DNA from 4 places in the Arthrobacter sp. UYP4 genome. Region 2 is predicted to be linked to each of the others. Evidence: riboswitches for the same ligand, from Rfam matches in the RefSeq annotation. Region 2 holds a riboswitch; each other region holds the start of a gene.
The links. Region 2 has a riboswitch for S-adenosylmethionine ahead of AC0Z9V_RS01095 (AmiS/UreI family transporter). Riboswitches for the same ligand answer to the same signal wherever they lie in the genome.
Positions count from the first base shown of each region.

Region 1: another riboswitch for S-adenosylmethionine. It lies ahead of AC0Z9V_RS11515 (ABC transporter substrate-binding protein); the one in region 2 lies ahead of AC0Z9V_RS01095 (AmiS/UreI family transporter).
Region 3: another riboswitch for S-adenosylmethionine. It lies ahead of AC0Z9V_RS11570 (LLM class flavin-dependent oxidoreductase); the one in region 2 lies ahead of AC0Z9V_RS01095 (AmiS/UreI family transporter).
Region 4: another riboswitch for S-adenosylmethionine. It lies ahead of AC0Z9V_RS08405 (ABC transporter substrate-binding protein); the one in region 2 lies ahead of AC0Z9V_RS01095 (AmiS/UreI family transporter).

Region 1 is NZ_JBXAVU010000002.1:618,053-621,887, reverse strand. It holds gene AC0Z9V_RS11520 (ABC transporter permease) at 1-257, opposite strand, end outside; gene AC0Z9V_RS11515 (ABC transporter substrate-binding protein) at 254-1,903, opposite strand; SAM riboswitch class I at 2,009-2,107, opposite strand; gene AC0Z9V_RS11510 (helix-turn-helix domain-containing protein) at 2,155-2,460, opposite strand; gene AC0Z9V_RS11505 (APC family permease) at 2,457-3,835, opposite strand, start outside.
Region 2 is NZ_JBXAVU010000001.1:238,798-242,632, forward strand. It holds gene AC0Z9V_RS01080 (sigma-70 family RNA polymerase sigma factor) at 1-83, opposite strand, end outside; gene AC0Z9V_RS01085 (hypothetical protein) at 350-571, shown strand; gene AC0Z9V_RS01090 (acyl-CoA dehydrogenase family protein) at 617-1,867, opposite strand; gene AC0Z9V_RS01095 (AmiS/UreI family transporter) at 1,976-2,593, opposite strand; SAM riboswitch class IV at 2,633-2,744, opposite strand; gene pdxS (pyridoxal 5'-phosphate synthase lyase subunit PdxS) at 2,994-3,835, shown strand, end outside.
Region 3 is NZ_JBXAVU010000002.1:633,424-637,258, reverse strand. It holds gene AC0Z9V_RS11585 (GNAT family N-acetyltransferase) at 1-284, opposite strand, end outside; gene AC0Z9V_RS11580 (SpoIIAA family protein) at 485-862, opposite strand; gene AC0Z9V_RS11575 (SDR family NAD(P)-dependent oxidoreductase) at 990-1,748, shown strand; SAM riboswitch class IV at 1,963-2,076, shown strand; gene AC0Z9V_RS11570 (LLM class flavin-dependent oxidoreductase) at 2,112-3,500, shown strand; gene AC0Z9V_RS11565 (SDR family oxidoreductase) at 3,692-3,835, shown strand, end outside.
Region 4 is NZ_JBXAVU010000001.1:1,791,927-1,795,761, forward strand. It holds gene yjfF (galactofuranose ABC transporter, permease protein YjfF) at 1-197, shown strand, start outside; gene AC0Z9V_RS08400 (aminodeoxychorismate lyase) at 255-1,133, shown strand; SAM riboswitch class IV at 1,241-1,358, shown strand; gene AC0Z9V_RS08405 (ABC transporter substrate-binding protein) at 1,523-2,440, shown strand; gene AC0Z9V_RS08410 (amino acid ABC transporter permease) at 2,451-3,221, shown strand; gene AC0Z9V_RS08415 (amino acid ABC transporter ATP-binding protein) at 3,218-3,835, shown strand, end outside.

The DNA.
Region 1 (3,835 bases), on a different contig from region 2:
AGGACGGGCTGGTCGAGCCCGTACTCTGCCCGCACGGCGGCGACCGTTTCTGGTGACGGCGAGGATCCCGCCCCGCCGAGGATCGCGGTGATCGGGTCACCGGGCGTGAGGCGGAGGACGAAGAACGTGAGGGTCACGGCCGCCCAGAGGACGAAGAGGCTGCCGGCCGCACGCTTCGCGATGACCTTGCCGGCGGTACCGGCCGTCGCCGTCGTGCGGGGTGCTGCGCTGAGGGAATCGAGGGAAGAGGTGCTCATTCTGAATCCACCGCCGTGACGTCGTAGAGGTAGGGGAGGGACAGGCTCGGTTCGAGGGTGAGATTGCCGTAGCGGTCGCTCCGCAGCGCCACCTGGCTGGCCTGGTTGTAGAGCGGCAGCTGGAGGGCGTTGTCGCTCACGATCTGCTGCGCCTCGTAGTAGAGGCGCTCACGCTCGGCGGGATCGTCCGTGGCCAGGGCGTCGTTGAGGATGCCGTCGAGCTCGGGGTTGCGGAAGCCCGAACCGTTCGGCACGAAGCCCGCCGATTCGGTGTACTCCGAGGAGAAGACGATCCGCAGCACGTCCGCGGTGTTGGTGTTCCAGTAGTCGGCGCGGAGGTCGTACGCGAAGTTGTTGCCGAGCTCGCTGACGGTCGCGCCGTCGCCGTTCTCGATCAGCACCTCGAAGCCGGCCTTCTTCGCCGTCGCCTGGATCTGCGTGACGAGCGCCTGGTGCGCGGTGGGCCACGCGCCGGGCGTGTAGGGGAAGTGCACGGTCAGGCGCTCGCCGTCCTTCACGCGGTAGCCCTCGTCGTCGCGCTCGGTCCAGCCCGCCTCATCGAGCAGGCGGGCCGCCTCGTCGGGGTCCGGGTCGTAGACGTGCTCGAAGTCGGGGGAGTAGAAGCCCGTGGTGGAGCTCAGCGGGCCGCCGGCCCGGGTCACGGTGCCGAAGTACACGCTGTTGATGCCCGCATCGACGTAGGCGCTGTGCAGGAAGGCCTTGCGGATGTCCACGTCGTCGAACGGTGCCCGGGTGGTGTTGAGGATCAGGTTGGTCGGGTTGCCGGGCCGGTCCTGCAGGATCAGTTCGACGTTCGGGTCCGCCTCGGCCTCGCCGAAGTGCACCGACGGCATGAGGTCGAGGGCGTCCACCTGGCCCGCCCGCAGGAGGCCGTAGCGGGTGGAGTCCTCGGGGACGATGCGCCACTCGATCTTCTCGATGTGCGCCGGCCCCTCGTGCTGCGCATACGGCGGAGCGGAGTTGTAGTCCTCGTTGCGCACCAGGCTGACCTTGGACTGCGGCACGTAGTCGACGATCTTGTATGGCCCGGTACCCACGGGTGCGTTGCAGTTCTCGGCCTGCGGCCGTTTGAGCGCCTCGGGCGATTCGATGCCGAGGAACGGCTGGGCGAGCACCTCGAGGAACGCGGCGTAGGGGCGGTTGAGGGTGACGACGGCGGTGGTCTCGTCCACGACCTCGGTGCCCACGTAGGGCTTGAGGTAGCCGCCGGCCGTGCCGGACTGCGTGTCGGGGTCGATCATGTGGTCGAGGTTGGCCTTGACCGCCTCCGCGGTGAGCTTGGTCCCGTCGGTGAACCAGACGTCGTCGCGCACCGTGAAGGTGTAGGTGAGGCCGTCGTCGGACACGGACCAGTCCGTGGCGAGCCACGGGTGGATGGCCCCTTCGCTGTCCTGGGACACGAGGGAGTCGAGGTAGTTCGCCGCGATGGACGCCTGCGGCATGTCCCCGTTGACGTGGGGGTCGAGGCAGGAGATGTCCTTGCCGGTGGCGAAGACGAAGGTGTCGTCCTCGCTCGCGGCTGCTGATCCTCCGCAGCCGCTCGTGGTGAGCACCAGGCCCGCCGCGACGGCGAGCAGGGCGAGGGTGCGGGGTGGACGGGGAGTGCTGGGGCTTGCTGTTCTCACGCGTGGCTCCTGAATCATCGCCCGATGGAGGGTGATACAGGTCAGCCAGCAGTCGCCCCGGGCGTGCCGGAGCACGGAAGGGCAGACCAACGAAAGCGTGTAGCTTCTCCATCGGTCCTGGCAGTAGCACCGTTCCCCGTTGCTACACGGGGAGGGTTGCTGCGGCGTCGTCGATCCAGGTCTCTCGGCCGCTCGGGATGGTTATGGCTACAGCTAAGCGCACCGGAGGGCGGGGGCGCCAGTGGTGCCCGTCATATTCGGTCACGCGGTGCTCCGGGACGGCTTCCCCCGACGCCCGACAGCTGCACCAGGAGTTCCACCTTGCGGCCGAGCGCGAAGCCGCTGAGGTCCGGCAGCCGCACCAGGTACTCGTCCTCGACCAGCAGGTTCAGGAGCCGGTAGGTGGTCGCCTTCGGCAGCCCGAGGTTGCGGCTCACCTCCAGCCCGGTGACCCCGGGTCCGCACCGCGCAACCTCCTCGAGCACAGCGAGGGCGCTCCGCACCGCTTTGGGCTGGCGGGCCCGCAGGCCGACGTCGTCGGGCCGGTCCGTGGTCATGGGGCATCGCCCGCGGCAGTGTTCCGACCACCTCCGAGCACGGCGTCCTGCGTGGGCACGTCGTAGAGCCCGAGGACGGGGTCGGCCGACCGGTGACGGCGGTGCCACAGGAACCAGAGCAGCGCGGTGGCCAGCAGGATGCAGAAGATCCAGCCGCTCGCACTCCGGCCCGCACCCGCGAGGGTGATCCGATAGGCGACGAGGGCACCCGCGAGTGCCACCGAAGTGATCCCGGCCGCGAGCGCCGGCCGGAGGGTCAGCTCGCCGATGCGCCGCAGGAAGACCGGCACTGCACAGCACGCCAGCAGATAGGCGGTGACGTAGGCGGTGGCTGCGGTGCCGAGGAGCTTGTTCATCGCCTCGCCCGTTCCGAGGCCGAGCAGGATCAGCGTCGCCGGAACGACCGTAACCACGGGCATGGCAGCCAGGACGGCATGGACGGGCGTCCGGAACCGGAGGTGGGCGTGCCCGAGCCAGGCGGGTAGGACATCCTCCCGGCCCATGGTCAGCAGCACCCGGGCCAGTGCGGTGGCGCACGCGAGCGTGCACGCGAAGAAGGACAGCGCGGCGCCGGCGTCGAGCAGGGGGACCAGCCACGGGAGGCCCGCAGCCCGCATCGCGGGACCGAAGACCTGCGACCCGTCGTCGTCCAGCGGGGGCACGGATTGCAGCAGGACCCGTTGGGCCAGGGCTGCCACGACGTACAGCACACCCCCGCCGGCGGCACTCCAGAGCAGCACTCGGGGAATGTTCCGCAGCGGCCTGCGCGTCTCGGCGCCCAGGACGGTGGCGCTCTCGAAGCCCACGAAGGCCATCAGGGCCAGGACGGCGCCCGTCGCCAGGCCGCTGAAGCCCGGGTCCGGCACGGCGGCCCGGACGTCGACGTCGGGCAGGGCCTCGCGTGGGACCGCGAGGAACACGAGGACGATCGGCACCACGAGGACCAGGAGCGCCGCTCCTTCGGCCATGAGCATGGCGAGGGAGGACAGGCGGAGACCCCGGATGAGCAGCCACGTGCAGGTCCCGCCGACCGTGAGGATGACGCCCGCCATCACCGGATCGGCGAATTGCGGCCGGCCGAACGACGCGATGAGGTCCGAGGCGTGCAGCGCGAAGCCGATCAGCGCGAACATCGCGACGCAGGCGTAACCGATGATCAGCGAGCAGCCCGTCGCGAGGGCGACCAGGGGTCGCCACGTGCCCGTGCTGCCCAGGGCCTGGGCCACGTAGCTGTACAGCGAGCCGGCAGCTCCCATGCGCCGCGCGTACTGGCCGAGCGTGTAGCCGATCAGCAGGACCAGGACCGTCGCGCAGAGGATCGACGTAACCGCGTGGCGGCCTGCGGCGGCGGTGACCATCGCGGGCATGGTCACGG
Region 2 (3,835 bases):
GCGCGGGCGCACAGGGTCGAGACGAGGTACCCGACCAGCGGCAGGTTGTCGACGATCAGTTTTTCGCGTTCGCGAGAATTCATAGCAAGCTCCCCAGCTGCTCAGTGGCCGTGCGGCCCCGGATCGCTCCCGAAGGAGCGGCCGAGGACGGCAGGTGTCTTTTGAAAGCTATCAGCGGGCTCTCGTCACGACTGATCCGCTGGGCCAATCCTGCCCAAAGGCTGAGCTTCGACGGCAGGCGGTGGAGGCGGGCCCGCATCCTTCGCCGTTCCTTGCGCCGGAACCGATGATTCGGCCCCCGGTCGTGCGTCTAAGGGAGGATGACCCATCCACCAGAACAGGACACGCCATGACACCCGGGACACGGTTCCTCCCGACCGATCTGCACATCGTCTCCGAGACGGACCTCCTCCTGCTGCAGCGCAGGACGGCTCCCTCTGCGCCGCTGCAGCGGGCGGTGAGGACGCCGTCGTCGCGGTGGCCCGCTGGGGCACTCGATGCCGTGCTGGACGAACTGGAGCGGCGCGAGGTCTGCCCGGCGCGGCAGGCGGCCGGTGCGCGGCGCGGCTGAGGCCGGGCAGGACGGGACCGCGGGCGGTCCCGTCCTCCAGGTCGCTCAGGGCTTGCCTGCGCCCGGCGCCGCACCGATGGACCACACGCGGGGAGGCACGGTCCCGTTGACGGAGTGGTCGCCGACGATCCTCGCCTTGAACACCCATGGGTTGTGGTTGGCCGCGGTGCGGGCGTTCCGCCAGTGCCGGTCGAAGTTCTTCGACGTGCTGACGCCGGACGCGGCCAGCGCATTGAAGACGTCGGACGTGGCGCGGGTGGCGAGCGCCGACAGGACCACCTGCGCCTTGGCCGTCTCGAGTTCGGCGACGTCGTTCCGGCGCTCGTCCTCGACCTCGTCGGCCAGGAACGCGCCCTCGTAGGCGTGCTGCAGGGCCCGGGCGGCCCGCTCCACGGTGGCATCCGCGGCGTAGGCGGCGGCGGAGACCTCGCCGATGACCTGGAGGATCTGTGGATCGGCAGCGAACGACGGCGCATTCCCGTGGCTGAAGATCCTCGTGCGGTTCCGTACCTCTCGCGCCACGTCCCGCTCGGCCGCGGTGATGCTGCCCGCGAGGACGGCCAGCAGCACCGCCTGGTAGAAGGCCGTCTGGTACTTGAACCGGGTGTCGAAGTCGATGACGTTCCCGGCCTCGACGCGGGCGCGGTCGAAGGTGGACGTACCCGAGCCGGTGGTCTGCTGGCCGAAGCCGTCCCAGTCGTCCCCGTGCGTGACGCCCTCCTGGTGCGTGCTGACCACCGCGATGACCTTGACACCGTTGTCCGTCCGCTGGGCGAACGTGTCGATCCAGTCCGCGAAGATGCTGCCGGTCGAGTAGTACTTCGTGCCGCTGATGCGGAAGTCGCCGTGGGTGCTGCCCGGGTCCGGGCTCACCTTGGTGATCACGTCACCGATGGTGACGGTGCCGACCTCCGTCCAGGAGTTGCCCACGATCTCGCCGTCCACGAAGCGCTGGAGCCATACGTCGCGCTGGGGACCGGCGGACACGAGGCGGTCCTCCACGAACGCGAAGTGGGCGCGCAGCGCCTGGGGGATGTTCGAATCGGCGGCGGCCAGTTCGGTGAGGAGGCGGAACAGCTGCGGGAGCGAGGCGCCGAACCCGCCGGCGGCGACCGGTACCCGCAGTGCCCCGAATCCGGCGTCGATCAGGGCGCGGATCTCCTGCCGGGGGAGCTCGTGCTCCTGTTCGCGGCGCGATGCGCCGTCCGCGATGCGTGCGAAGAGGGGTCGGAAGCGGGCCGCGAGGAGTTCGTAGTCGGCGTCCGCGGTGGGATGGGTGTGCGTCAGGGTGGTCATGGTGGGCCTTCCGATCGGGCTGGGAGTGGGGCTGGGAGTGGGGCTGGGAGTGGGGCTTGGAGTGGGGCTGGGAGGAGAGGTGGCAGGACGGGGGCGGGGGCGAGGAGATCAGGCGTGGACGGCGACCCGGGGGACGGCCGCCCTCGCCTCACGGGAACCGGCGACGCCGGCGCCGACGAACAGTGCGCCGATGACGGCCGCGGCGGCGACGGCGGAGGCTCCGCCGGCCGGCCAGGCCCCGTTGAGGCCGAGGACGGCGGGGATCACGGTGCTGACGGTGCCGACCAGGATCGCGCTCCAGCCGGTGACCCGGGTAAGGCGGACGGCGTCGAGGGCGAGGATCAGGAAGAACAGACCCCACAGCACCGCCCACGCGAGCCAGAGCACCGAGCCGAGCGGGTCGGTGTCCAGCGACGTGGCCGCGAAGACGACGGCGAGCACGGCGACGAGCCCGCAGAACCAGCCGACGCCGGCGGAGCCCAGACCCGCGACGGAGCCGAGACCCACGTACAGGTAGGTGAGCCCGAAGAGGAAGATCCCGCTCGCCGTGCTGAACGCGGCTGGATCCGGCGCCCCGGTCGCTGCGACGACCGTGGCGAGGACGAGCTGGAGCACACCGACCGCGAGATTGAGGAATCCCGCGTCCAGTGGCGGGACCCGGCCGAGGAGGCCGAGTCCGTTGATCAGAAGGGCTGCTCCCGAGAGCAGCAGGCAGATGTACGACATGGATGTCCCATCGACGGGACGCGGAACCGCTGGAGGTCCGCGCCGTGCTTGCCCCGCGCTGATGCACGGGGCCGGATCTTCACCTGGGGCACCCCGCCACGGAGGGGGTTGCCGTCCGACGAGCCAGGGCTTCGCGTCGGAACTCTTGATCTGTGGCTCCGAGCGTAGGCGGCATATCGTCCGCTTTCCAGCAGGAAGACGCGGCATTCCGCCGCGTGACGCCGTGTGACGCTGCCGGATCGCTGCCGGATCGCTGTCGGATCGCTGACGTGCGCGGTCCCGCGCCGGGGTCCGGAGCCCGCGGGAACGGCCGGGACCGGGGCGGCGGCCGCGACCGGAAGGGCGTCCTGCGGCGGCGTATCATGAAGGGTCAGCTTTTATCTACCTTTAGGGGCAAGTCGTGTCCACCGTTGAAGACAATTCGGCAACCACAGCACAGACCGGCGGCAACCGGGTCAAGCGCGGGATGGCCGAAATGCTCAAGGGCGGCGTCATCATGGATGTCGTCACAGCAGAGCAGGCCCGCATCGCCGAAGACGCCGGTGCGGTAGCGGTCATGGCGCTCGAACGGGTTCCCGCGGACATCCGCGCCCAGGGCGGCGTGTCCCGCATGAGCGATCCCGACATGATCGACAGCATCATCGAGGCTGTCTCCATCCCGGTCATGGCCAAGGCCCGGATCGGCCACTTCGTGGAGGCGCAGGTCCTGCAGTCCCTCGGGGTCGACTACATCGACGAGTCCGAGGTCCTCACGCCCGCCGACTACGCGAACCACATCGACAAGTGGAAGTTCACCGTCCCCTTCGTCTGCGGTGCGACCAACCTCGGTGAGGCACTGCGGCGCATCACCGAGGGCGCTGCGATGATCCGCTCGAAGGGCGAGGCCGGCACCGGCGACGTCTCGAACGCCACGATGCACATGCGCACCATCCGCGCGGAGCTCAACCGCCTCTCCTCCATGGCCGAGGACGAGCTGTACGTCGCCGCGAAGGAACTCCAGGCGCCCTACGAGCTGGTGAAGGAGGTCGCCTCCGCCGGTCGACTCCCCGTGGTCCTCTTCACCGCCGGCGGCATCGCGACCCCGGCGGACGCGGCCATGATGATGCAGCTCGGCGCGGACGGCGTCTTCGTCGGCTCCGGCATCTTCAAGTCGGGCAACCCGGCCGAACGCGCCAACGCGATTGTCCAGGCGACCACGTTCCACGACGATCCGGACATGATCGCCAAGGTCTCGCGCGGTCT
Region 3 (3,835 bases), on a different contig from region 2:
AGGTCCTGGTACTCGGGATGGTCGGCGATGAAGGCCGCGACGAACTCGCACCTCGGCACCACCGTGAGGTGCTGGGTGCGGGCGTCGTCGAGCGCGTACCGGACCAGGGTGCTGCCCACTCCGTGGCCCTCGACGTCCTCGTCCACGACGGTGTGCGTGAAGACGATGGTGTCGCCGGAGCGTTCGTAGACGGCGACGCCCGCCGGTTCCCCGTCGAGGCTCGCCGTGTAGCGGCTCTCGTCCTCGTTGTTGCTGACCTGGATCTCGTTGTTTCCGGTACTCATGTTTGTCACTGTGGCACCCGGCCTGCAGGGCGGTCAACGCCCAGGGGTGCGTTGTGCCGCCCGGCGCAGCACGCGCGCGACACCGCTGTCCATGGCTGCCGTTCCGCGATGTGGGAAGGATGTCCTGCGACGGATCCGGACGCCGTCGTGCCGTGGCGCTGCGCGCCCGTCGTGCCGTGGCGCTGCGCGCCCGTCGTGTCCTAGTCGCGTGGGGCCGGCGTGAGACCCTGCCGGACGGAGCTTCCGTTGAGCAGCCAGGCGACGGCGTCCGCCTCGGAGGTGAAGAAGCGCGTGTCGGTGGGGGAGCGGTGGGAGAAGCCGGACATCACCTCGTCGACGGCGTCCTCACCCACGAGTGCCACTCGCGAGAAGCCGCGGTAGGCGGCCATGCCGACGCGTGCCTCGGGGGTGATGCCGGTGATGCCGTGCATGTGCACCAGCAGCGGCAGTGTTGCCGGGCCGTGGAACTCGGCCAGGGCGCGAGCGGCGGCAACAGCGTGAGGATGGGTGATCTCGACACCGCGCCTCCACCGCAGCCACAGGATCCCCTTGTCGAGGTGGGCGCTGAATGGGTCCATCGTGGTCCTTACCGGAGGAACAGGGGCAATGGTGTGTCAGCGTAGCAAGGTGCACCCCCGAAGTCGGCTGCGCGTCCACGGTATGGTTCTCGTTCCGGGCCTCTGGGTAGCAGGTAGCGTCTCGTTCATGACACTGAGCATTCTGGTGACGGGAGCAAGTCGCGGTATCGGTGCGGCGATCGCCCACGAGCTCGCCGGCCGGGGACATCGCATCTGCGTGCACGCCGGTCGCGATCTGCAGGCCGCCGAGGCCGTCCGGGAGGCGTTGCCGGGTACGGGACACGCCGTCGGGATCGGGGACGTCGCCGATCCCGAGGCGTGCAGGCAGCTCGTCGATGCTGCCACCCGGGACCTCGGCGGGATCGATGTGCTCGTGAACAATGCGGGCATCTTCGAGGCGCATCCTGTCGACACGGTGTCCTTCGAGGACTGGCAGCGAGCATGGCGCCGGACGCTCGACGTCAATCTGGTGGGGCCGGCGAACCTGGCCTGGCTGGTGGCGCGCCGGCTGCTCGACCGGCCGTCGGGGCCGAACGGCGGACGGCTCATCAGTGTCGGATCTCGAGGCGCCTACCGTGGTGAGCCCGCCACGCCGGCCTACGGTGCGAGCAAGGCGGCCCTGCACTCGATGACGCAGTCCCTCGCCGTCGCGCTCGCACCGCACGGCATCCTCGCTGCAGCGGTGGCGCCCGGCTTCGTCGAGACGGACATGGGACGGACCGTGCTCGACGGCCCCGGGGGAGATGCCGTGCGTGCCCAGAGTCCGTTCGATCGCGTGGCGACCCCGGAGGAGGTGGCGCAGGCCGTGGCCTGGCTCGCCACCGATGCGCCGCTGTGGGTCAGCGGCACCGTCGTGGATGCCAACGGGGCGTCCTACCTGCGCTGACATCGCGCTGCGTGGAATCGCGGGTTTCGAGCGTCGAGCCAGGGACCGCGATCCGGGACCGGGGACAGCTGTGCGAGGCCCACCCTGACGAAACGACGGCGCACGGTTCCGACGCCGGGTTCCACCGTGCGCCAGGAAAGGCATGCTGATCGTGACGCTCTGTGACAGGTGCGTCTGGACGGTGATGCAGGCGGGCCTCTACGCTCGTCAGCAGAATCAAGAGTTCCAACGCAAAACCCTGGTTTGTTGGACGGCAACCCTCTCGCTGTAGTGGGGTGCCCCAGGTGAGGATTCGGCCCGGGCTGCACCAGCCGGGCAAGTATGGCGCTTCCCCACGGCAGTGCCCCGACGTGAGGACCTCCCATGCCCGCATCACCGCGCCGTATCCGCTTCAACGCCTTCGACATGAACTGCGTGGGCCACCAGTCACCCGGTCTCTGGCGCCATCCGGAGGACCAGTCGTGGCGCTACAAGGACCTGCGCTACTGGGCCGATCTGGCGAAGACGCTGGAGAAGGGCCTGTTCGACGGCATCTTCATCGCCGACGTCCTCGGCACCTACGACGTCTACGGCGGATCCAACGAAGCGACCCTGCGGCAGGGTACGCAGACCCCGGTCAACGATCCGTTCCTGCTCGTGTCCGCCATGGCACTCGTCACCGAACACCTCGGGTTCGGCGTCACCGCCGGCACCGCCTACGAGCACCCGTATCCGTTCGCGCGCAGGCTCTCCACGCTGGACCACCTCACCAACGGCAGGGTCGGCTGGAACGTGGTGACCGGTTATCTGCCCTCCGCCGCGCGCAACATGGGCAACGAGGACCAGCTCGAGCACGACGAGCGCTACAACCACGCGGATGAATACCTCGAGGTCCTCTACAAGCTGCTCGAGGGATCCTGGGAGGACGACGCCGTCGTGCGTGACCGCGAAACCGGTGTGTTCACGGACCCGGCCAAGGTGCACGACATCAACCACGACGGCACCTACTTCACCGTCCCGGGCATCCACCTCAGCGAGCCCTCGCCGCAGCGCACCCCCGTCATCTTCCAAGCCGGAGCGTCCTCGCGAGGGATCGCCTTCGCGGCAGGCAACGCCGAGGCGGTCTTCGTGGGTGCACCGACCAAGGAGATCCTGAAGGACGTGGTGAAGAAGATCCGCGACGCCGTCGAGGCCGAGGGTCGCGACCGCTACTCGGTGCGGATCTACACGCTGCTCACCGTGATCACGGACGAGACGGAGGAGAAGGCCCAGGCGAAGCACGCCGAATACCAGAAGTACGTCAGCTACGAGGGAGCGCTCGTGCTCGTCTCCGGCTGGTTCGGTGTGGACCTGTCCGTCTACGGCCCCGACGAACCGCTCGGCGCCGTGAAGTCGAACGCCATCCACTCCGCTGTGGCCACCTTCCAGAAGGTGAACGACGACGGCGCGCCGTGGACCGTGCGGGACATCGCCGAGTGGGCGGGAATCGGTGGACTGGGTCCGAGGATCGTGGGGTCGGGCAAGCAGGTCGCGGACGAGCTCCAGGCGTGGGTGGAGGAGACCGACGTGGACGGATTCAACCTCGCATACGCGATCACACCCGGATCCTTCGAGGACGTCATCACGTATGTGGTCCCGGAGCTGCAGAAGCGCGGAGCGTATCCGACGGAATATGCCGAGGGGACGCTGCGCCAGAAGCTGTTCGGCAAGGGCGACCGGTTGCCTGAGGAGCACCGCGGCGCGAGCTTCCGCCTTCAGCCCGTCCGTCCCTGACGCATCGCGTACTGGCCTTCCGGGTTCGTTCTTCGACTGAGTAGAAGCTGGCCCGGCATCTGCCCGGCATGTCGGGCGGCAGCGGGGAATAGGCGTGCGCTGGGGGCTGAACACCTTCGAATGGGTGGCCAGCCCCCACGACCGGGGACTAGCGTCGGAACCAAGACATCCGACGACCAGAAGGAGTTCCCATGTCACGCGTAGCCATCATCGGTGGGCACGGAAAAGTAGCGCTGCACCTCACGAAGATCCTCACGGGCCAGGGTCATCAGGTCAGTTCGATCTTCCGCACCCAGGACCATGCTTCCGACGTCGAGCAGGCGGGCGGCACGCCC
Region 4 (3,835 bases), 1.6 Mb from region 2:
GCGGCACGCTGCTCACCGGAGGATACGGCTACGTCCTCGGCTCCCTCGCCGGGGTGCTCATCCTCGGCATCGTCCAGACCTTCATCTCCTACGAGGGGACGCTGAGTTCCTGGTGGACGCGCATCGTGATCGGCGCGCTTCTCCTCGCCTTCATCCTGCTGCAGAAACTCTTCACGCGGAAGGCCAGACTCACCTGACGGCCCCGCCGCACCGGTCCGCCCCGCTCCCGCGACCCAGCCGATACGCTGGAGCGCATGACTGTTCTCGTGTTCCTCGACCCGGCCCACGACGACGGCAGGGTCGTCGACGCGTCCCAGCCGCAGCTCCTGGCCACCGATCTGGGCGCCACCCGCGGTGACGGCATCTTCGAATCGCTCCTCGCCGTCGGAGGATCCCCCCGCAAGGAGCAGGCGCACCTCGCGAGACTCGCGTCGTCGGCCGCGGCCCTCGACCTGTCGGTGCCCGACGCCGAGGCCTGGAGCCGTGCCATCCGCACCGGCCTGCGGGAGTTCTCGGCAGCGGAACCGGGTGAGGACCATGCCGTCGTGAAGCTCGTCGCCACCCGCGGCGTCGAGGGTGCCGGCCGGGCCACGGCCTGGGTCTCGGTGGCACCCGTTCCGGCGTCGACCCTGGCGCAGCGGGAGGCAGGCCTGAAGGTGCTGTTCCTCGAGCGCGGCTACGACAGCACGGTGGCGCAGCGTGCTCCCTGGCTGCTGATGGGGGCGAAGACGCTCTCCTACGCCGTCAACATGGCCGCCATCCGCCATGCGAAGGCGCACGGCGCCGACGACGTCATCTTCATCTCCTCGGACGGGAAGGTCCTCGAGGGCCCCACCTCCACCGTGCTCCTCGCGTACGACCGCGACGGTCGGAAGACGCTCCTCACGCCGCAGCTCGAGAGCGGCATCCTGGCGGGCACCTCCCAGAGCGCACTGTTCGCCGCAGCCCGGGAACAGGGGTGGGAGCTCGGCTACGGACCGCTGGAACCGCACCACCTCCTCGACGCCGACGCCGTGTGGCTGATCTCGAGCATCCGGCTCCTCGCGCCGGTCCTCTCGCTGGACGGCACGGAGCTCCGGACCTCCGCCGCCCTGACCGCAGAACTCACCGGACTGGTGGATCGTTTCGTGTAATCTCCACCACAAAAGGGCCCCTCCGGGGCCCTTTGCTACGTCAAACACCACTTTCCCGGCATCCGCGTTTTGACCCGACGCTTCGTGCTGCCCTACCGTTTTCCTGAAATCAAGAGTTCCAGCCATCGGCCCTGGCCGGCTGGACAGCAACCCTCTCCCGTAGTGGGGTGCTCCAGGTGAAGATTCGGCCGCCGGGCCAAGTCCCCCGGTTGGCAAGTACGGCGTCGTGCGGCCTGTCCCGAGGTAGACGGAGGACACCACCGCCACAGCGCGCACAGCCCAGAACAGCGAGCGTGTCACCCAGCAGCCAGCAGCCTCCCCCTGCCGCCATCCGGCATCCCCGAACACCCAGCGCCCGCACCCGGGCCGGCATCGAAATGAAGGACACCATGAACATCTCCCGCAAGGTCCTCGCTGCACTCACCGTGCCGCTCCTCGCCCTGACCGTCTCCTGCGGCAGTGACAGCGGAAGCACGCCCACCGAATCCGCCGACGCCCTGGCCGGCAGCGACCAGCAGTCGCTCGACCAGTACACCACCGAGGACACCACGCCGATCGACGAGATCGACACGTCCGGGCTCGGCCTCATCACCGACGGCACCCTGCGCGTCGGCACGCTCTCGGACGCCCCGCCGAACATCTTCCTCGAGGACGGTGTCTTCACCGGCTACGACAACGAACTGCTGCGCGCCATCGGCGAGAAGCTCGACCTCGAGGTCGAGTTCGCCTCCACCGACTTCTCCGCCCTCCTCGCGCAGGTCCAGAACAAGCAGTTCGACGTCGGGTCCTCCTCGATCTCGACGACGGCGGCCCGCCGCGAGAACGTCGGCTTCACCAACGGCTACGACTTCGGCTACATGGCCGTCGTCACGAAGAACGGCTCCTCGGTGAGCGGCTTCGACTCCCTCTCGGAGAGCACCCGCATCGGCGTGGTCCAGGGCACCGTCCAGGACGACTACGTCTCCAATACCCTCGGCCTCGAGCCCGTGCGCTTCCCGGACTACAACACGGTGTACGCCAACGTGAAGAACGGGCAGGTGGACGCCTGGGTCGCCCCGTCGCAGCAGGCCACCGGCCAGGTGAAGGAGGGCGACGACACCACGATCGCCGAGACCATCATCAACACGGAGAACTTCACGGCGTACGCGGTCAACAGCGACAACCAGCCCCTCATCGACGCCCTCAACTCGGGCCTCGACGCGGTGATCGCCGACGGCACCTGGTCCGAGCTCACCAAGGAGTGGTACCCGGACCGCGAGATGCCCACCGACTGGAAGCCCGGCAGCAAAGCCGTGGACGTAAAGTAGCCGGCCCTGCATGGATGCCCTCGAACAGCTCGGCAAGACGTTCTTCGACTGGGAGGCGATGGCCGCGGTCCTGCCGGACCTCCTGACCGTCGGACTGCCCAACACCCTCCTGCTCGCCCTGGCCTCGGGGATCATCGGGACGATCGTCGGCATGCTCCTCGCGATCATGGGGATCTCCCGCAACCGGGTGCTCCGGTGGATCGCACGCATCTACACGGACATCTTCCGCGGCCTCCCCGCCGTCGTGATCATCCTGCTCATCGGACTGGGCCTCGGTCCCATCCTCCGGCAGGTCACGGGCAGCACCAGCCCCTACCCGCTGGGCATCCTCGCCCTGTCGCTGATCGCCTCGGCCTACATCGGGGAGATCTTCCGCTCCGGCATCCAGAGCGTGGAGAAGGGTCAGCTGGAGGCCTCGCGTGCGCTGGGCTTCAGCTACGGCGCATCCATGCAGCTCGTGGTGGTGCCCCAGGGCGTGCGGCGCGTGCTGCCCGCCCTGGTCAACCAGTTCATCTCGCTCATCAAGGAGTCGTCGCTCATCTACTTCATCGGCCTCGTCGCCAGTGAACGCGAGCTCTTCCGGGTGGGCAACGACGCCGCGAGCAACACCGGCAACCTCTCGCCCCTGATCGCGGCCGGCGTGCTCTACCTCTGCCTGACCATCCCGCTGACGCACCTGGTCAACTTCATCGACACCAGGCTCCGCGTGGGCAGGAAGCAGAAACCGGAACCGGACGAACTGGCCGCGGTGATTCCGACGAGCGGAGGAGCGAAGGCATGAAGACCATCGAATCGGGAACACTGACGGGCAAGGGCCTGCACCTGTCCTTCGGCTCCAACCACGTGCTGCGCGGGATCGACCTGCACGTGGAACGGGGGACGACGGCGTCGGTCATCGGGCCGTCCGGCTCCGGGAAGTCCACCCTGCTGCGTGTCCTCAACCGGCTGATCGAACCCGACCAGGGCGATATCCTGCTCGACGGCCGCTCCGTCCTCAAGGACAACCCGGACGAGCTGCGCCGCCGCATCGGCATGGTGTTCCAGCAGTTCAACCTCTTCCCGCACAAGACCGTGCTGGACAACGTGTCCCTGGCGCTGCGCAAGCTCCGGAAGATGTCCGCCGGCGAGGCACGGGAGAAGGCCCTCGCCCAGCTCGACCTGGTGGGCCTCAAGCACAAGGCCGACGTCCGGCCGGGCAACCTCTCCGGCGGGCAGCAGCAGCGCGTGGCGATCGCGCGGGCGCTGGCCATGGACCCCGAGGTGATGTTCTTCGACGAGGCCACGTCCGCGCTGGACCCGGAGCTCGTGAAGGGCGTCCTCGCCCTCATGGCGGACCTCGCCTCGGCGGGCATGACCATGGTCGTCGTCACGCACGAGATGGGCTTCTCACGCAAC